Regions from separate parts of the Alkalicoccus luteus genome, predicted to be linked through region 2. Evidence: riboswitches for the same ligand, from Rfam matches in the RefSeq annotation. Region 2 holds a riboswitch; the other holds the start of a gene.
What was found. A riboswitch is a leader RNA that binds a small molecule or an ion and turns the genes downstream of it on or off. The one in region 2 is predicted to bind lysine.
Positions count from the first base shown of each region.

Region 1: linked by a shared signal. The riboswitch ahead of ACSZLD_RS07930 (Na+/H+ antiporter NhaC family protein) and the one ahead of lysA (diaminopimelate decarboxylase) in region 2 are both predicted to bind lysine.

Region 1 is NZ_JBPZEY010000005.1:15,232-26,161, reverse strand. Features, by position in the region: gene ACSZLD_RS07955 (DUF72 domain-containing protein) at 1-638, shown strand, start outside; gene ACSZLD_RS07950 (sulfite exporter TauE/SafE family protein) at 671-1,495, shown strand; gene ACSZLD_RS07945 (bifunctional metallophosphatase/5'-nucleotidase) at 1,510-2,883, shown strand; gene ACSZLD_RS07940 (thymidylate synthase) at 2,897-3,691, shown strand; gene folA (type 3 dihydrofolate reductase) at 3,688-4,191, shown strand; lysine riboswitch at 4,237-4,407, shown strand; gene ACSZLD_RS07930 (Na+/H+ antiporter NhaC family protein) at 4,482-6,056, shown strand; gene ACSZLD_RS07925 (sodium-dependent transporter) at 6,446-7,798, shown strand; gene lipA (lipoyl synthase) at 8,210-9,094, shown strand; gene ACSZLD_RS07915 (YutD family protein) at 9,142-9,453, shown strand; gene glpX (class II fructose-bisphosphatase) at 9,497-10,468, opposite strand; gene ACSZLD_RS07905 (DUF86 domain-containing protein) at 10,637-10,930, shown strand, end outside.
Region 2 is NZ_JBPZEY010000019.1:1,129-11,426, reverse strand. Features, by position in the region: gene ACSZLD_RS16405 (peptidylprolyl isomerase) at 1-379, opposite strand, end outside; gene lysA (diaminopimelate decarboxylase) at 566-1,900, opposite strand; lysine riboswitch at 2,000-2,176, opposite strand; gene ACSZLD_RS16395 (pyrimidine-nucleoside phosphorylase) at 2,231-3,532, opposite strand; gene ACSZLD_RS16390 (purine-nucleoside phosphorylase) at 3,594-4,412, opposite strand; gene deoB (phosphopentomutase) at 4,409-5,602, opposite strand; gene xerD (site-specific tyrosine recombinase XerD) at 5,677-6,570, opposite strand; gene fur (ferric iron uptake transcriptional regulator) at 6,770-7,210, opposite strand; gene ACSZLD_RS16370 (NUDIX domain-containing protein) at 7,339-7,896, opposite strand; gene ACSZLD_RS16365 (aldo/keto reductase) at 7,981-8,895, shown strand; gene ACSZLD_RS16360 (TlpA disulfide reductase family protein) at 9,541-10,179, opposite strand.

The DNA.
Region 1 (10,930 bases), on a different contig from region 2:
ATCAGCGCGGCAGAAGCCCATTTGATTCACGGGAGGAAATGCTGGAGGCCTTTCGGCTTGCCTTCACGCCGATGCTGGAAGCTGGAAAGCTGTCCTACGTCCTGTGCCAATTCCCGCCCTGGTTTGACTGCACACAAAAGCATGTGCAATACATAAAGTGGCTCCGGGAAGAGCTGCGTCGTTTTCCGGCAGCGCTCGAATTCCGTCATTCCTCGTGGTATACAGAGGCATACAAAGAAAAAACGCTCGATTACATGAAGCAGGACGACTGGATTCACAGCGTCTGCGATGAGCCTCAGATCGGTGAACGATCCATTCCATGGGTCGGAGAAGCCACACACAAGGAGCATACGCTTGTGAGGCTTCACGGCCGGAATAAAGCGGCCTGGCAAAAGCCGGCCCCGGGGCAGAAGTGGCGCGAAGTCCGCTATTTGTACGATTATAACGAAGAAGAGCTCCACGACATACTCGAAAAAGTGGAGAAGCTTACGAACCAATCACGCGCGGTGACAGTCGTGTTTAACAACAATTCAGGAGGTCACGCAGCCGGCAATGCAAAGCGGCTGCAGGAAATGGCTGGTCTGCCGGTAAAGGGGCCGGCTCCGAAGCAGCTTGGATTATTTGATAACGAAGACTGACCTCCGCTGCTTTTCAGAGGAGTACATGACGAATGGAATGGATTGCCCTTGCCTTCCTCGGTCTTGCAGCTGCGATTGTCGGCAGCGTTATGGGACTTGGAGGAGGAATAATTATCGTCCCGGCACTTATGGTGCTCGGAGGCTATACAGAGCTGTTAAGCGGCATTACGCCGCAGACAGCGGTCGGAACATCGCTGCTGGTGATGATTTTTACCGGTCTCTCGTCGACGCTTGCTTATATGAAGCAGAAAGTCGTTGATTTAAAAAGCGGGCTGCTCTTCTTTGCAGGGAGCGGTCCTGGAGCCCTGTTCGGCGTCTGGCTGAACAGCGGCATTGATGTCGCAAGTTTTTTAATCGCATTCGGCGTCTTTATTATTATCGTATCGTTTATCCTGCTGATCCGGCACCGAATTAAGCCGATTCCCCTTCGGCCGGGCGGAATCAAACGGACTTTCCGCGAGCCGGACGGCACGATCCGTGAATATGGCTATGAAGCGTGGCTTGGCATTTCAATTGCCTTTTTTGTCGGCATGTTTTCCGGCTTGTTCGGCATTGGCGGCGGCTCGCTTATGGTGCCTGCTATGATCATTCTCTTTGCCTTTCCGCCGCATTTTGCAGTAGCAACGTCCATGTTTCTCGTCTTTCTCTCTGCGCTTGTAAGCTCTGCATCCCACGTCGCACTTGGGAATGTGGACTGGGTATACGCAGCAGCTCTCATTCCGGGAGCTTGGTTCGGCGGGAAGATAGGGGCATGGATCAATCGCCGGCTGAAAAGTGATACACTCGTGCTCGCGCTGCGAATTGTGCTGCTCTTGATCGGCATCAGGCTTATCTATGAAGGAATAACCGGATTATAAAAGGAGGTCCCGGCGTGGCAACAGTAACGATTCTGCATACAAATGATCTTCACAGCGAGCTGGACCAGTGGCCTGCTGCTGCTGCCCTGCTGAAGGTGAAACGGAAAGCAGCAGAAGAGCGAGGTGAGCATGTCCTCCTTTATGATATAGGCGATCACTGCGACCGGGTGCACCCGTTAACAGAAGGCCTGATGGGTCGTGGAAACACGGAGCTGTTAAACGAGATGCGCTATGACGCAGTGACCATCGGTAATAACGAAGGCATCACACTGCCGAAAGCGGCACTTGAATCTCTCTATGAACGAGCAGAGTTTGATGTACTCGTAGCCAACCTGTACCATCCGGATGGTAATCGTCCATCCTGGTGCAAGCCGTGGGAGCTTTACACACTCCCGGATGGCTACCGGCTTGCGGTCGTTGGATTAACCATTCCGTTTTATCAGTTTTATGAGGAGCTCGGATGGAAAGTGGAAGACCCACTGCAGGAGATGGGCGAGCTTCTCCCTGAGATGAGCCGGCATGCTGACGGCATCATCTGTTTATCCCACCTCGGACTTCGGCTTGACCGCGAACTAGCAGAGGCGTTTCCAGCTATCTCGGTGATACTCGGAGCCCATACGCATCATGTTCTGGAGAATGGCGAGCTGCATCATCAAACGTGGATTCACCAGTGCGGACGTTCCGCTTCCCATATTGGCGAAATTACGATCGAAACAGAAAGCGGCAGTCCGGCGCGTGTCAAGCATATTCACACTCATGAAGTAAAGGGCATCCGGGGGGATGGCGAAACCGGGCGTCATCTGGAGCGGCTGGAAGCAGAAGCACTGCCTCAGCTTTATCATCCGGTCGCTGAACTGCCTGAAGCGCTGCACGTTTCCTGGTATGAACCGTCCTCGCTTACCGCACTTGCCGCAGAGGGCCTTCGTGAGTGGTGCAGCGCAGATGCAGCTATGTTCAATGCCGGACTGCTGTTAAACAGCCTGCCTGCAGGCCAGGTCACGCGACATCATCTCCATCAAATCTGTCCTCATCCAATCAACCCTGCTGTCGTAAAAATCGAGGGAACCGATTTAAAGAAAATCATCCGTCTTTCCAATGAAGAAACGATGATTCACTACCGTCTGCGAGGCTACGGCTTTCGCGGGAAAGTGCTTGGAATGACATCTTTTTATGGCAGGGAGGGCCTCATAAATGGAGATGCCGAGCGGCTGATTGAAGACCGCCGTATCTACAGCCTGGCTGTTCCGGATCTATTTACGTTCAGCCATTTATATCCGCTGATGAATGATCTCCATTCAAAACAGTACTTTATGCCGGAATTTTTGCGGGATGTACTTGCCTGGAAGCTGGAAAAGACGTACGGCAAGGCATCGCCGGTGACGAAATAAAAGGAGGATTCTCATGAAAACCTATCTCGATCTGTGCAGACACGTTTTAGAGAACGGAACTGCTAAAGAAGACCGGACCGGTACAGGAACGATCAGCACATTCGGCTATCAGATGCGCATGAATTTAGAAGAAGGCTTTCCACTTGTGACGACAAAGAAAATGGCCGTAAAGGCGATGATCTATGAGCTGCTCTGGTTCATTAAAGGTGATACAAACGTGAAGTACCTGCAGGAGAACGGCGTACGAATTTGGAACGAGTGGGCTGGTGACGATGGGGACCTTGGTCCCGTCTACGGCCGGCAGTGGAGAAGCTGGCCGGCGCCGGATGGCAGACAAATCGATCAACTGCGGAACGTGATTGACACGATTAAGTCGAATCCGGATTCACGTCGAATGGTCGTGAACGCTTGGAACGTAGGAGAGCTTGATGAAATGGCGCTTGCACCATGCCACTGCCTGTTTCAATTTTATGTGGCAGACGGCAGACTTTCCTGCCAGCTGTATCAGCGGTCGGCGGATGTGTTTTTGGGGGTGCCGTTTAACATCGGTTCCTACTCGCTCCTGACAATGATGATCGCTCAGGAATGCGGCTTGAAGCCAGGGGATTTTGTGCATACGTTTGGCGATGTGCACATTTATAATAATCATGTAGAGCAGGTAAAAGAGCAGCTTTCGCGCGATCCGCGCCCGCTGCCAATCATGAAGCTCAACCCGGATGTAAAGCGAATCGAAGATTTTACGTTCGAAGACTTTGAGCTGTCCGGATATGATCCGCACCCTGCGATTAAAGGGAAGGTGTCGGTATGATTTCGATGATTGCGGCCATGGATCGGGACAGGGTCATCGGTAAGGACGGGGGCATGCCGTGGAAGCTGCCGGGCGATCTAGCTTTTTTCAAGCAGACGACGCTGCATAAAACGGTCGTGATGGGGCGTAAGACGTTTGAATCAATCGGCAGACCTCTCCCGAAACGGCGTAACCTCGTGCTGACGCGCGACGCTTCTTTTTCGCATGAAGGAATCGAAACGATCAGCGATATGAATGACATATTGGCACTCGCAGCGGAAGACGAAGAAATCGTCATCATGGGGGGAGCAGAGCTGTACGAAATGTTTCTTCCTTATGCGGCACGTATGTATTTGACACGCATCGATGCTTCGTTTGAAGGCGATACGTTCTTTCCTCCATTCGACGAAAAGGAATGGGCCGTTACAGCGGAGATGAACGGTCAGATGGATGAGAAAAATCAGCATCCTCACACTTTTCAGACTTTGGAGAGAGTGGTTGAAGACGGTCAGAATCTGTGATATGATTCCACAGTCATAATGAATAAATGGTAGATACCTCACGTCATGTGAGGTGGAGGAGCAGCTGCGATCAGTACTGAATCCGAGTCCGGCAGGGCAGGGACGATTCAGGAAAGGCAATGCTGCCGAAGCGAATGGACAGCCGGTTCATTCAGCTGGGGCTTTATTGAACAGATAAAGCACTGTCACAGGGAACTGTGGAGAGCTGCCTGACGGAGGAATCAACTGTGATACAACGAGCAGGGGCTTCCCCTGCTCTTTTTGTATGGATAAAAGGGAGGATGACGAACGTGGAACATGGAATTTTATCACTGCTGCCGCCGGTGCTCGCACTCGTACTTGTACTGATTACAAAGCGTGTGCTGCTGTCACTCGGAGCAGGGATTATTGTCGGTGCGCTGATGGTGCATCAGACAGAGGATATGTTTGTAAATGCGGCCATTGCCGATATAGCAGGAACCGTCACGTCGATTTTCTGGACAGCTGACGGGGTGAATACGTGGGAATTTTATATTATTCTGTTTCTCTTTCTGCTGGGGATGATCGCAGCTCTTATCACGATCACCGGAGGTGGCCGTGCATTTGGGGAGTGGGCGCTTGCGCGTGTGAAAACCCGGGCAGGAGCACAGTTCACTGCTGGCTTCCTTGGCATCATCATCTTTATTGATGATTATTTCAACAGCTTAACGGTCGGGAACGTCAGCAGACCGTTGACGGACAGGCATCGTATTTCCCGGGCGAAGCTTGCTTACGTCGTCGATTCGACAGCAGCGCCGATGTGCGTTATATCACCGGTTTCCAGCTGGGGTGCGTACATCATCACGATTATCGGGGGGATTCTGGCCACTCATGGCGTAGCCCAGTATGGATCGCTGCAGGCATTTCTGATGATTGCACCGATGAATTTCTATGCGGTATTTGCGATCATTGCCGTATTTGCCGTCGCCTACTGGAAGCTGGATATTGGACCGATGCGTAAACATGAACACCGGGCAATCGAAACAGGTGAACTGGTAGACCGTTCCCGCGGGGCTATACCCGGCGAAAACGAAGAGACTGTTCCGCAAACGGATGGGAAGGTTGCCGATCTAGTTATCCCCATTTTAATTCTTATCGGAGCAACCGTTCTGTTTATGGTCATCACCGGCATTCAAGGAACGGAAGGGGAAGCCAGCATCCTGGCTGTGTTTGAAAACACAGACGTCGCTGCTGCACTGCTGTACGGCGGGTTAATCAGCTTTGCATCTGCGCTCATCCTCGCTTTCTTCCGCCGTATCCGTGTTTCTCAGATCGGACTCGGACTTTGGAGCGGGGTAAAGTCGATGCTTCCGGCTGTATATATTCTCGTGTTTGCATGGACGATTATTGAAGTCATTGATGCGCTCGGAACAGGGGAGTACCTGGCATCACAGGTGGATACCTTTATTCCAGCGGCGCTGCTTCCAGTTCTGCTGTTTGTACTTGCAGGATTTATGGCATTCAGCACAGGAACTTCCTGGGGCACATTCGCCATCATGCTGCCGATTGCCGGAGATATCGCTGCGGCTGTTGATATTACGCTCATGCTGCCAGTGCTGGCGGCTGTTCTGGCCGGATCCATTTTTGGAGATCACTGCTCGCCGATTTCGGATACGACCATTCTGTCCTCAGCAGGTGCAGGGAGTCATCACATCGATCACGTGCTCACGCAGCTGCCGTATGCGCTTCTAATCGGTGTCACGGCATCCGCCTCATTCCTCGTGCTCGGCCTTACGGGCAGCACGCTGCTTGGGCTCGCTGCCGGAGCCGGGATGCTGGCGCTGCTGCTGTTCGGCATTCGTATCTACACGAAGCGGTTAGATGATCGTTCTGCCGCAATATCATAAAACCGAAACCCTCAACGAGTGTTTTTCCGTGTTCCTGCGGAAAGACACTCGTTTTTTCATGAAGGTTGGCTCGTTACGATACAGTCCTCGTATAACGGTGTTTATACGCGCTTGTATACATTATGAGAAAAAAATAATTAATTTTCCATGAGGATACTGCAAAACGTGTAGAAACCCGTCGAAAACGTTGATATACTAACGATAATTTCAATTTTCTACATAAAAGAAATATTCAGAAAAGTCTTTGACAATTTTCCATTATATAATTATAATGAAATAGCAAAGAAGCCTTTTTTGATTAATTATGGAAATCGATAAGGAGGGAAGTATCAGGGGGAGATCATACGAATAGCGTACCATGGTTCGATAAATAGAGAGGGAGGGATTTCATCGTGGTTACCAATCAACGAGAACAATTTGCAACGAAACTTGGCTTTATCCTTGCGGCAGTTGGGTCCGCCGTCGGACTCGGAAATATCTGGCGCTTTTCCTATGTCGCCGGCGAAAGCGGGGGTGCCGCTTTTCTGCTCATTTATGTGCTGTGTATCTTCCTGATCGGGCTGCCGGTCCTGCTTGCGGAATTTTCCGTCGGACGCCGCGGACAGTCTGATGTAGTCGGATCCTACAACAATATTGCACCAGGGAAACCTTGGGTCATCGGTGGTATCCTAGGGGTGCTGACGTCCTTTTTAATCTTGTCCTTTTACGGCGTTATTGCCGGCTGGGTTGTTTACTACTTCTTCGCCTATCTGACTGGACAGGCAACTGGAGTAGGGGAAGGCAACTACGCTGACTTCTTCGTGACCTTTATCGGCGGAGCTGCAGCACCGGTTGTCTGGCAGGTCATCTTCATGGCCCTTGTACTCGGAATTGTCTTCTTCGGCGTTAAGAAGGGGATTGAGCTGTCGAATAAAATCTTCATGCCGCTCCTTGCCATCATCCTTATTTTCTTAGCTGTTTACAGTCTGACCCTTGACGGCGCAGGCGAAGGTCTTGCCTTCCTGTTCACACCGGACTGGTCCGCGTTTGCAGAGCCTGGGGTATGGTCCTCTGCTGTTGGACAAGCATTCTTTACGCTCTCACTCGGTATGGGTGCAATGATCACCTACAGCAGCTATCTGTCTCGTGAAGCGAATTTGACGACGGCAGCGGGTAGTGTTGTGACGCTTGATACGCTGTTTGCGATCGTCGCAGGTATCGTGATTTTCCCTGCGGTATTCACGTTTGCAAACGTAGAGCCGGACGATGGCCCTGGTCTGATCTTTATCGTACTTCCGGAAGTATTCAACCAGATGGGCGGAGCAGGTACGATCTTTGGGATTTTCTTCTTCTTCCTGGTCGCAATCGCTGCGCTGTCTTCTGCGATTTCCCTGCTGGAAGTAAGCGTATCGTATGTGATGCGCCAGCTGAACTGGAACCGTCGTAAAGCAACGCTTCTTGCAGGTATTGCGGTTACCGTATTCGGTATCCCGTCAGCACTCAGCCAGGGCGGACCGCTCACGTTCGAATTCTTCGGACTGCCATTCCTTGATCTGATCGATACGATCACGGACCAGTATACGCTTCCTCTAGCTGGAATGATCGTAGCGCTGTTCGTCGGATGGGGCTGGAACCAGGTTGATGCACTGAAGGAAACTGGTCTGACGAACTCGCCATTCGGCGTTCTCTGGCTCTGGATGCTTCGAATCGTTGCCCCAATCGGAATCGCCTGGATCTTGTTCCAGAATATTTTCGGAGCCTAAAAAAAGCCTGGACTAAATCAGCATATTTCAAAAGAGCGGCCCTTCTTCAGGGGCTGCTCTTTTCAGGCTGTTGACAAAGTCTATCAGCTATCCTGATTATTCGTCTGGTTGTATTCCTCTTTGCTTACCTAGCCTGCCTCGGGCTTCTCTTCGGTTCTTTCTCAGGGTGACCGCTGTACACGCTCTTAAAAGAGCAGCAGTTCCAGCAGCTTTGTACGTTTAAAGAGGTTTCAGGTGGGAAAGGCTTATTTTGACCAAGAACGTTATCTTCTATGAACGGATGGATCAGCTGCCGGAGGATGGTGCAGGAAAAAGGAACGAGTTCTCAAATAAATCACACTCCTCGCCTTGGAGAAGAATGCATTATTATGGTAAAGTAATAATGAATCTAATGAAGGGGCGTGAGCTTCTATGGCCAAGCAGGAGGAGTATCTGCGTAAGCCCGAGTGGTTGAAGATAAAGCTGAATACGAACGAGTCGTATAAAGGATTAAAGAAATTGATGAGAGAGAAGCGCCTGCATACAGTGTGTGAAGAGGCGAAGTGTCCGAACATTCACGAATGCTGGGCAGAGCGTAAAACCGCAACGTTTATGATTTTAGGGGATGTGTGCACGAGAGCATGCCGCTTCTGTGCAGTAAAAACAGGTCTGCCGAATGAGCTTGACTGGGATGAGCCGCAGCGAGTAGCAGAGTCTGTTCAGGTCATGGGACTCAAGCACGTCGTCATTACAGCTGTAGCGCGCGACGATCTTCGTGACGGCGGGGCAGCAGTGTTTGCGGAAACCGTGCGGCAGGTGCGTGCGATGAACCCGAATACGAGCATTGAAGTGCTTCCTTCTGATATGGGCGGTAAAGAAGAGAACGTCAAAACGCTGATTGATGCGAAGCCGGAAATTTTCAATCACAACATTGAAACGGTCCGCAGTCTGACGCCGCGCGTGCGTGCTCGAGCTACGTATGACCGAACGCTCGGTGTGTTAAAGAAAGCAAAGGAGCTCAATCCGGCGATTCCAACGAAATCCAGTCTTATGATTGGTCTCGGTGAAACGAAAGAAGAAATTATCGAAGTGATGGACGATCTGCGCGCAGCAGATGTGGATATTATGACGATCGGCCAATATTTGCAGCCGACAAAGTCTCACTTAAAAATCAAAAAATACTGGACTCCGGAAGAATTTGCAGAACTGAAAGAAATCGCACTTTCCAAAGGATTCAAGCACTGTGAAGCAGGACCTCTCGTTCGCTCTTCCTACCATGCAGATGAGCAGGTAAATGCAGCACAGGCTAATGCTTAATCACTGGTGCCCAGGCAGCAGAAAGGCAGGTGAAGCCGTTGATTACCATGTCAGGCAATACGTATGAAATCGTAGAAGACGTACGGGACGGTTGGGATGAAGAAGCTTTTAAAAACCGCTACAGCGATATTTTAAACAAATACGATTATATTGTAGGGGACTGGGGCTACGAGCAGCTTCGACTAAAAGGTTTCTTTGAGGAACAGCATCGTAAATCGTCACCTGATACGAAAATCAGCTTTTTACAGGAGTACATTTATGAATACTGTAATTTCGGCTGCGCCTACTTTGTGCTGAAAAAAACGAGCGCTAAGCAGCAGGAAAGCCGGGAGAATAAGCAGGAAGCAGAGCAAGCATAAAACAAGCACGTCCGGATCAGCTGATCCGGACGTGCTTGTTCGTTTATTCCGTTTCCTGAAGGTGAGGCTTACGGTTAAGACGGTGATGGGCTTTAATAAAGCGCACCGTCCCCGTCTTTGCCCGCATAACGATCGTATCGGTTTCAACGAGATCCTGTCCCAGAAAGCGTACTCCTTCCAGCAGTTCCCCGCTTGATACACCTGTTGCGGCAAAGATGGCGTCTTCTCCCTTTACGAGGTCGTCCAGTCCCAGCAGGCAGCGGGGATCCGCAAGACCCATGCTCACGCAGCGTTCAAATTCGTCGTCATTGTGCGGAACAAGCCGTGCCTGCATGTCTCCGCCTAACGCTTTGATCGCCGCAGCAGAAATCACGCCCTCCGGTGCGCCGCCGGTTCCAACAAATAAATCGATACCTGTCCTAGGCATAACGGTGGCGATCGAGGCTCCCACATCGCCGTCTCCAAACAGCTTTACCCGAGCTCCTTTTTCCTGTACGCGCCGGACAAGGTCGGCATGGCGCTCCCGCTCCTGAATAATTACGGTGACGTCACGAACCCGTTTATCGTTCATTTTCGCAACGATGTCAATCGTCTTCTCAATCGGATCGTCCAATCTGACCAGGCCTGCTGCTTCCGGACCGACGACGAGTTTTTCCATATACATATCCGGTGCATGAAGCAGCGTACCGCGGTCTCCGACAGCAATCACGGCCATAGCGTTCGGATGTCCTTTTGCCACGATATTCGTCCCCTCAAGCGGATCGACGGCAATGTCAACCTCAGGCCCGTTTCCGGTGCCGAGCTTTTCGCCAATATACAGCATCGGTGCTTCGTCCAGTTCGCCTTCCCCAATCACGACGGTTCCATTCATGTTGACGGAATCAAACATATCTCTCATCGCTGTCGTTGCTGCGTCATCTGCTTCGTTTTTCAGTCCTCTTCCCATCCATTGAGCCGATGCAAGTGCCGCTGCTTCAGTAACTCGTACGACTTCCAGTGCCAGTTCCCTGTCCATTCTCATTCCTCCAAATCATTCATGAAAACATGTATAATAGAATCGTTATGTAAATCCTTATTTATAGTATCAAACAATACATACAATTAAAACGATAATCAGCCAATAAATGATGAATATTTCGATTTAGCGCTTTCAATGTAACATACTAATTAGGAGGTCAACGTTATGTATTTTGTCGATCGCAAGCTAATAGAAGAACGGCTTCAGTACATGGAAGAACTAACCGATTACCTTTACAGCGACTCGAGAGCGGACACCATCGAAGGGAAGCTTGCATTTGAGCGGGCGGCTCATATGATAGTGGAAACGATGATGGATGTGGGCAATCAAATGATTGACGGCTTTATTATGCGCGATCCGGGCAGCTTCGAAGACATTGTGGCGATCCTGCTGGATGAGAAAGTGGTGAATCAAGAAGAAGCAGACAGCATCGAAAAGCTGCTGCCGCTCCGGAAGCAG
Region 2 (10,298 bases):
TCGTATCCAGGCCTTCTGTGATCTGTCCAAATACCGTATGCACACCGTCCAGATGAGGCTGAGGTTCAAGTACGAGGAAAAACTGGCTCCCGCCTGTATCTTTGCCTGCGTGCGCCATAGACAGGCTGCCTTTTTGATGACGATGAGGGTTGCCTTCTGTTTCGCATTTGATGGTGTAGCCTGGTCCACCTGTGCCGGTTCCGTTAGGGCAGCCGCCTTGAGCTACAAAGCCAGGAATAACACGGTGGAATGTCAGTCCGTTGTAAAAGCCGTCATTTGCAAGCTTCTCAAAGTTAGCAACCGTACCTGGAGCATCCTCTTCAAAAAAATCAATTTTAATTACTTCGCCATTTTCAAAACGAATTTCACCTTTTTTCATTATGTAAAACCTCCGCGTGAATAAAATAAGGAACAAAAACAGTTTATCAGATTTTACACAGCTTGGCGAATGACAAACCTTTTGCTGGCCCATTTGATAAACGTCCATCTATTTTTTACAGGTTCTCTTTCAACTAAAACAGGACCGTCAGAAAACGCGTATCTGACGGCCCTCTATTCTTCTCTGTTAACTTGTGCGGCTGCTTTCTTTCTGGAGGAGGCTGTACCTTTCTTCCAATTTAACGAGATCTTCAAGGCTTTCTCTGCGAATAACGCATTCATGTCGTCCATTTTCGACGAACACAACAGCCGGACGTAAAATCCGGTTATAATTATTAGCCATGGAATATCCGTAGGCTCCGGTTGAAAACACGGCTAAAAGATCCCCGCTGCCTGCTTTAGGAAGGTCCAAATCCCAGATCAGCATATCGCCGCTTTCGCAGCACTTGCCAGCGATGGAAACCTGTTCTTCAATCGGATCATTAGCACGGTTTGCCAGCAGTGCGGAATATTCTGCCTGATAAAGAGCCGGACGAATGTTGTCGGTCATGCCACCATCAACAGACAGGTACGTCCGGACGTCCGGAATTTCTTTTCGTGCTCCAAGCGAATAAATAGTCGTTCCGGCTTCACCGACAAGTGCCCTGCCCGGCTCGATCCATATTTCCGGAACCGGCTTATTCATGGAAGCTGCCTCGTTTTTCACTTCTTTGACCATACGGGTAATATAATCACCGAGCGGAAGCGGCTTATCACCTTCTGCATAGCGGATTCCAAACCCACCGCCCACGTTAAGCACCTGTGGATAAAATCCAAACTCATGATTCCATTTGCGAATCGAATGAAAGACTGCACGAACTGCTTCTTCAAATCCTTCCGCCCGGAAAATTTGAGAACCGATATGAGAATGCACGCCCTGCAGACGAAGCCACTTGTGATCCTTCAGCATGTTGACTGCCTTGTCCGCCTGACCACTGTTCAAATCGAATCCGAATTTTGAATCTTCCTGTCCGGTTGAAATATATTCATGCGTATGGGCTTCTACTCCTGGAGTAATCCGGATCAGCACGTCCATCTGCTGCTTCTTTGATTCTGTCAAGGCCATGAGCCAGCTCAATTCCGTAAAGTTATCGACGACAATGCAGCCGATTCCATGTTCAACAGCCATCTCCAGCTCCTGCGGAGTCTTATTGTTGCCGTGGAAATGAATATTTTCCATCGGAAAACCGGCTTTTGCAGCGGTATACAGTTCTCCCTCAGAACACACGTCCAAGCTCAGCTCCAGATCAGCAGCCAGCTCCAGCATGGCGATACAGCTGAAGGCTTTGGATGCGTATGCAATTTGATAGTTTACCTGTTCATTCTGAAAAGCTTGATGGAACGCAGCTGCACGCCTGCGGATATCCTCCACATCATAAACAAATAAAGGCGTTCCATATGCTTCTGTCAAAACAGCAGCATCTACTCCTCCAATTTCCAGTCTTCCTGCCTCGTTGATCCGCTGAGTTCCATATTGAACCAATTCAAATCTCTCCTTTACAAACATTATCCCGGCTGCCGCCCCTAAATAAAAGAGGAATGATGGCAGCTGCATCCATCATTCCTCTCGTCTAACAACGATCGGAAAGATAGTTCTCCACAACTTCCTGTGACAGTGCTGCACTTCTTCAGTGCAGCCCCAGAAATACACGGCTGGACATCCGTGTTTTTCTTCGGCCGGCGGGCCTTTCTGCTGCTCGTACCACTTGTCCTTATCCCACAGCATACTGATCCCTTTACCGGCACCTCTATCTTTCTTCTATTCAGTTCTGGCTAATATAGCACAGGTTAGCAGGCTTTGCAACTCCGAGCTTCAGCGGATTACTTCATAAATTAATGTTGGCGAGGACACACGCTCCGCACGTATTTCATAGGCTTCTCTTACTAGACTGCGCGCATCTTCCTGTGATTCTGTATCAGAGTGCAGTACAGCTAGCGATTCTCCAGCTTCAACATAATCACCAATTTTTTTACGCAGCGAGATGCCGACCCCGTGTTTAATCTTACTTTCTTTCGTTTCCCTGCCGGCACCTAAGTACATCGCGGCAGTCCCAATGGAATGAGCTTCAATTGCTGTTATATACCCGGCAGTTTTTGCAGGGACGTCAATGGAATGAGAAGCGCCAGGGAGAAGATCTGTATTTTCTACCATAGACACATCGCCACCCTGGGCAGCGACAAACGTTTTCATGACTTCAAAGGCTTCTCCGTTGTCAAGATTCGCAGCGAGTTTCTCATACGCTTGCTCATAGCTGTCGAATACCCCTGCAAGCAGAGCCATATGACTTCCAATTTCAAGTGAAAGCTCACGGAGATCCTCAACGTTTTTCCCTCGAAGAACATCTACTGCTTCTCGAATCTCGTTTGCATTTCCTATTTCGTAGCCGAGCGGCTGATTCATATCACTAATCACAGCAACTGTATTTCTACCGAGATTTGTACCGATGGTCACCATTTCCTGAGCCAGTTTTTTCGACTCTTCCAACGTTTTCATAAAAGCTCCGGAGCCTGTCTTCACATCCAGCACGATGCTGTCAGCGCCTGAGGCAATTTTTTTACTCATAATCGATCCGGCAATGAGAGGAATTGAATCGACTGTCGCCGTTACATCACGAAGTGCATACAACTTCTTATCGGCCGGTGCCAGGTTGCCGGTCTGGCCTGCCACGGCAAGTTTATTCTCATTTACAAGCCGGATAAAATCCTCTTTGCTTACTTCTACATTAAATCCATTGATTGACTCCAGCTTATCAATCGTACCTCCCGTGTGACCAAGCCCTCTGCCGCTCATTTTAGCCACCGGCACCCCCACCGACGCTACAAGCGGACCGATGATAAAACTGATCTTATCTCCAACTCCTCCAGTAGAATGCTTGTCTACCTTATGGCCGTGAATCGAAGACAGGTCGATCGTTTCACCGGAATCAACCATCGCCTGAGTCAGGACGGCTGTTTCTCTGGCGCTCATTCCTTGGAAGTAAACCGCCATTAAAAGAGCTGACACTTGATAATCAGGAATGGAATCGTTCGTGTAGCCCTCAATGACGTAGGCAATTTCCTCATCGGTCAATTCCTGTCCGGAACGCTTTTTTTCAATTACATCTACCATTCGCATCTTCCAGCACACCTTCCCTGTGCGGCAACTCAATCCGAAATCAAGTGCCTCACGTTTATTTTTATCCGTTCAGCTTGTGCACAATAGCCTTAACGAGCTGTATGAAATCCTGCTTAACGGCTTCCGTCGTTTCCATTACTTCATCGTGGGTAAGCGGCTGATCAAGAATCCCCGCTGCCATATTTGAAATACAGGAAATTCCGAGAACCCGCATTCCGCAGTGACCGGCAGTGATGACCTCTGGAACGGTAGACATACCGACCGCATCTGCACCAAGTACTCGCAGCATACGAACCTCTGCCGGTGTTTCGTAGGACGGTCCGGTCGTTCCGGCATATACGCCTCTTTTAACGTCAATTCCATGTTCTGAAGCTGCATCTGCAGCAAGGCGGATCATGTCCGGGTTATAGGGCTTGGACATATCCGGAAAACGCGGCCCCTGCGCTTCTACATTTTCCCCAATAAGCGGATTGGTCCCAAACATGTTAAGATGGTCCTCAATCAGCATCAAATTGCCAGCATCAAACGATTCGTTGATACCGCCCGCAGCATTTGTCACGATCAGCTCGGTTACCCCAGCTGCTTGCATGGCTCTCACAGGCAGCGTAACGAGCTCCATTGGATAGCCTTCATAAAAATGGAAGCGTCCCTGCATCGCGACGACATCTCTTCCCTCGAGCTTCCCTGCGACAAGCTGACCTTTATGGCCTGCAACCGTAGAAGCTGGAAAGCCGGGAATATCCTGATATGGAATAGCTACAGAATTTTCAATCTCTTCTGCTAAGACACCCAGACCGGAGCCGAGGATTAAGCCAGTCTCCGGCTTCAGGTTGCCAAGCTTTTCGTTGATATAAGCTGCTGCTTTGTTGATATGATTCATGCTTTTTCTCCTCCTGTCAGTTCGTTTAAAAAGCTGGAGCCGTATTCCGGCATTGTAACCTTAAAGTTATCCGCAACAGTCGCTCCAATGTCAGCGAAAGTACTGCGTCTTCCTAAATCAACGGATCGATTAGAAGAAGGACTGTATGCTAAAAGCGGTACGATCTCCCGTGTGTGATCAGTTCCATGATGAACCGGATCGTTTCCATGATCCGCGGTGATAAGCAGGAGATCATCTTCTCGAAGTCTGCTAATGATTTCCGGCAGTCTTGCATCAAATTCCTCCAGCGCCTTTCCGTATCCGATCGGATCTCGCCGGTGGCCAAACTTTGCATCAAAATCAACAAGGTTTAAGAAGCTGAGGCCGGTAAACTCACGGTCTGCTGTTTGCACAAGTTTATCCATACCGTCCATATTCGAAGTTGTACGGAGCGAATCGGTCACGCCTTCATTATCGTAAATATCCGCAATTTTACCGATGGAAATAGAATCGAAGCCTCCATCTTCCAACGCGTTCATAACCGTTTCGCCAAAAGGCTTCAGTGCGTAGTCGTGACGATTGGACGTACGTTCCCACGCTCCATCTGAACCAACAAACGGCCTCGCAATGACACGACCGATCATGTAAGGATCTTCCAGCGTCATTTCCCGGACCGCTTCACAAATGCTCCAGAGCTCCTCCGGAGGAACAACTTCTTCATGAGCAGCAATCTGCAGAACGGAATCTGCAGATGTATACACAATCAAGTCTCCTGTCCGGACGTGTTCGGCTCCCAGTTCATCAAGAATATCGGTCCCCGAAGCCGGTTTGTTTCCGAGAATGCCTCTCCCGGTGTGTGCTTTAATCTGATCGATCAAAGCGCTTGGAAAACCTTCAGGAAACGTGCGAAACGGCTGATCAATGTAAAGACCCATGATTTCCCAGTGCCCGGTCATCGTATCTTTGCCGGCTGACTTCTCTATCATCGTTCCATAAGACCCAATTGTTTGTTTCGGCTGCGACACCCCTTTATATGTCTTGATAGAGCTAAGTCCAAGCTGATCCAAATGAGGCATTTGCAAGCCGTTCATTTTTTCAGCGATATGACCAAGTGTATCAGCGCCTGTGTCACCAAATGCCGCTGCATCCGGTGCTTCACCTATCCCTACAGAATCCATTACGACGAGAAAAATCCGCTTATAAGCTCTCATGTTTGTCACTCCTAACTAAATAATGAAGAAATCTTTGTTCTGTTGTCAGAAGTCAGACCTCTATTCAAAAAGCATCACGCACGAGGATGATGCTGTGTATACACTTCCCTCATGCGTACTTTTGTTACGTGTGTATAGATTTGCGTGGTCGAAATATCGGCATGTCCAAGCATTTCCTGAACAGCGCGCAAATCAGCTCCATTTTCCAATAAATGTGTAGCGAATGAGTGGCGCAGCATGTGCGGAGAAAGCTCTTTTTCAATTCCCGCTTCCTGTGCCAGTTTCTTAATAATTTTCCAAAACCCTTGTCTCGTGAGAACGTTTCCGTGATGATTTAAAAAAAGATCGTCACTCTGCTTCTTTTTCATCAATTCAGACCGTCCGTAATCCAGGTAGTTTTGCAGGGCCGTTGATGCATGGCTGCCCAGCGGAACTATTCGTTCTTTGCTCCCTTTTCCTCTGCACTGGACAAATCCCATCTGTAAATGGACATCCGATGTTTTTAACGTACAAAGCTCTGTCACCCGCATTCCTGTTGCGTACAACAATTCGAGCATGGCTTTGTTCCGCAGCTCGATCGGCTTTTTCTTTCCCGCAGGATCATCGAGAAGCTTCTCTACTTCTGCAGCAGAAAGCACTTTTGGCAACCTGCGTTCCTGCTTCGGTGCATCAACGTCAGAGGAAGGATCCTGAGCCGACAGTTTTTCCCGCAGCATAAAGCGGTGAAAGGAGCGGACAGTAGAAAGCATCCTTGCTGTCGTAGAGGCTGCTCGTCCATTCTCAAAGAGATGCCGGAGAAAACCTGATATATGGTGACGCATGACATCGTTCCAATCCTTTAAATCAGCTGTTTGCTGGAGATATGCGGCATATGCACGCAGATCCCGTTCAGAGGCTGAAACGGAGTTGGGTGAAAGGCCTTTTTCAACCGTCAAATAGTGAATGAATGTTTCTATTTCATGGTGCACATCCTGCCACCTCCTGCTTCTTTCAGAATACCACAGGTACGTACCTTTGTGCAGTTGGCATTGAAAAAATGTCCTGAATTTTATTGACTATGCGATATATTCTTCTGAATCAATAGCTGACAACACAAAAAACCTCAGAATAGTCTGAGGCTTCCGTTCAGCGTAAGTTATAGAATGGGACTTCTTGCTGGTACAGCGACTACCTGCCGTTACACCGATGACAAATACCGTGAAACGTAAGCCGGTGATCTTTAATGTCGAACTTCCACCGCTGTTCCACGATCTTCTCCACATCACCAAGCAGATCCTCCTGAATTTCATCAACTGCTCCGCACTCCAGGCAGACTAGATGATGATGAAAGTGTGTGGCACCTTCTTTACGAAGATCATAGCGGGACACGCCGTCCCCGAAATTAATTTTGTCTACGATTTTCAATTCGGTAAGAAGTTCAAGCGTCCGGTACACTGTGGCAAGCCCAATTTCCGGATATTTTTCTTTGACCAGCATGTAAACATCTTCGGCGCTGAGGTGGTCTTCCTCATGTTCGAGCAGCACTCGAACGACAGCTTCCCGCTGCGGAGTGAGTTTATAGCTCTGGGAATGAAGTTGTTTTTTTATTCTTTCAATGCGCTGCTCCATTGACAGTCGTCCTCCATTCAGCAGCTCCTGTATGAGCGGAGCTTGCCTTCATTTCTGCTATTATTATAAGCAGTATTGAAAATGGGTGTCAAATGATAATGATTATCATAACAATATAATAATAATTATTATTTAGGTCTGCTTGATGACCGTTCTTTTTGCAGCTGCAGGTATTGAACAGCATACAGCGTTTTAGCATCATGAATGGTACCATCTTCTATAAACGCTGATGCTTCTTCTAAACTGACCTCAGCCATCTCAACAAATTCATCGTCATCTGCAGCTTTGTGTCCGGCCTTTAGATCTTCAGCAATATAAATATGTACAAGTTCATCCGCGAATCCTGGACTCGTATAGAACGAACAAAGGAATCTGCATGATCCTGCTTTTATTCCTGTTTCTTCTTCCAGCTCTCTAACTGCACAAACTTCAGGGCTTTCTCCCTCATCCAATTTCCCGGCCGGGATCTCTGCAATTACTTTACCTAATGCTTTTCTGTACTGATAAACGAGAATGAGCTTATCATCGCGGAAGCAGATGATGCCAACTGCTCCAGGATGACGGACAACCTCCCGTTTGCTTTCCTTGCCGTCCGGCAGTCTCACTGTATGATTTTCTAACTCAATTATGCGCCCTTGATAAATGCGTTCTTTATGTAAAGTTTCTTCATGCAAATGGTCCTTCATCATTATCCCTCCATGTTCTGAGCATAGAGGATTCCTTGCAAAACTGCAATTGCTCTACTAGAGTTAATTTAAAGGAGGGGTTGGATGCAGTCTAGTACGATTGGAAATTCACTCATTAAAGCTTCTGTATTAGGTTTTGGATGTATGTCGCTTCCGGAAGATTATAAGGAAGCAGAACGAATTCTACACGCCGCTGTGGACGGCGGAATTACTTATTTTGATACAGCCGATCTTTATCAATTTGGGCGTAACGAAGAAAACGTGGGCAGAGGCCTTACACCCTACAGAAACAGCGTCACAATTGCAACGAAAGGTGGAAATGACTGGAGCTCTGACCAGACAACCTGGAGCTGGAATCCATCTAAATCTTATCTGATCGAAGCCTGTAAGCAGTCGCTGAAGCGTCTCAACACTGACAGCATTGATGTATACCAGCTTCACGGCGGTACAATCGATGATCCCTTCGACGAAACGCGGGAAGCTCTGGAATTATTAAAGCGCGATGGGTTGATTCAGGCCTATGGAACCTCCTCTATACGACCGAATGTTATTAATAAATGGGCGCCTGTTACGGGTGTCGTCTCCAATATGATGCAGTACAGCATACTGGACCGCCGTCCTGAAGAACTCAGTGCTTTCCTCCAAGAGCATTCGGTTTCCATTATTGCCAGAGGTCCGCTGGCTAAGGGGCTCTTAACAGAGCGTTTCACACGTAAGCTCACAGATGAAGGGTATTTGTCCTACTCCGGCAGCGAGCTTCGTGACACACTGCATGATCTGCAAGCATATGCTTCGGACTGGGGCATGACTCTTAACAGCCTAGCTTTGCGCTACGTGCTGGCCGATCCTGCTTGTGATGTTGTTATTCCTGGAGCGAGCTCCGTTGAACAGGTTCAGGAAACGATTCTAGCAGCTGAAGCCGGTCCTCTTTCAGATCAACAGCTGAAGGACATTCGCTCGCTGACGAAAGCTGAGCACTATGAGAACCACCGAGTATAAAAAAAGCAGAAGCCATTGAACTGGCTTCTGCTTTCAGGCTGTTGAAAAAGTCTTTCAACTTCCATGTTGATTCGTTTGATTGTATTTCCCCTCTGCTTACCTAGCCTGCCGTGGGCTGGCCTTCAGCTATTTCTCAGGGGCCCCTTTATGAAGGGAAAATGGCGCGGCTTCACTCGGACACAGGCTTCTCACGAGAAGCCTTCAAGACCTAGTCCGGCTCCGCTCGTACGTTGATGCCGTTGCAGATCTGAACGGCACGGGATCTTCAGGCTGCGCGGCTTCCACGGGCACGCCGGACACATCGGGAAGGATCTATCTGTTTGGAAGCCGATCGTGCAGACCTAACCAAGTACGTGAAACAGACTGCCAGCTGCCGACATCGAAGGAGCTCGACTCCTGGAGGATCAGAACGAAGCGAAGATCCAGCGCTTCCTACGGAAGAAGGAAGCGGTTAGCTGAGCCCGTTCCCTCCGGAAAGCGAGGGTCCGCAGATACAGGCAGATGCAACCTTATTCACCTAACATGACTTCATCAACACTCTGGAAGCAGAAGCCATTGAACTGGCTTCTGCTTTTTTCATATTATAGAGGGAGGTAAATCCGTTTGGCGAATTCTGAACGATGCCCGTTATACGTGCTGCGTATGCTATGCCTCATCTTCGTATTGTTCTCTGATTGACAAGTACTGCTCTTCCAATACGTCATACGATATATAACCCGGACGATTCATAGCCACTCTGCCGTCTGGTGTGATGATATACGTAGTCGGCATCACATATACACTGTAGAGGTCCTCTACAACGTCCTCCTCATCGATAATCACAGGGAACGGAATGCTGAAATCTTCCGCAAACTGCCTGACTGCATCTATCCCGGGTTCCGTAGCCGTTCGGTTGAGTCCAAGTACATGCACCCCATCATCTTTATAGTCTTCATAAAAAGCCGCAAAATCAGGCATTTCATCTCTGCAAGGCGGACACCAGGTCGCCCAGATATTTAAAACGACATAATCGCCTTCCAGGTCTGCCAGGCTGAGCTGATCCTCATGGAGGGTCGGCAGAGAAAAGTCCGGTGCCTGCATGCCCGGCTCGGAGCCAACACCGTCAAGCGGGTCCAGGCTGACCATTTCCTCTTCTGAAAGCGTCTCGCGTTCTATACCGCCGGCTTCCATATATGCTTCCAGCGCTTCACTGCTTTCTTCAGTGTCTTCCCCATAGTCGACAATAACGACTAAAGCCGCCCCTAAAGCTGCAGCCGCCGCTGCTAATGTAAACCACTTCCGCACGAACGATCCCTCCTCTTCTCTCAGTATAGTTTATAGGAGGGATGAACTTGAATCAATAAGGTGGCGGTTCCATGAACAATCTTTTTTATGTACCTTCTCCAATTCGTAACGCTCCTTCC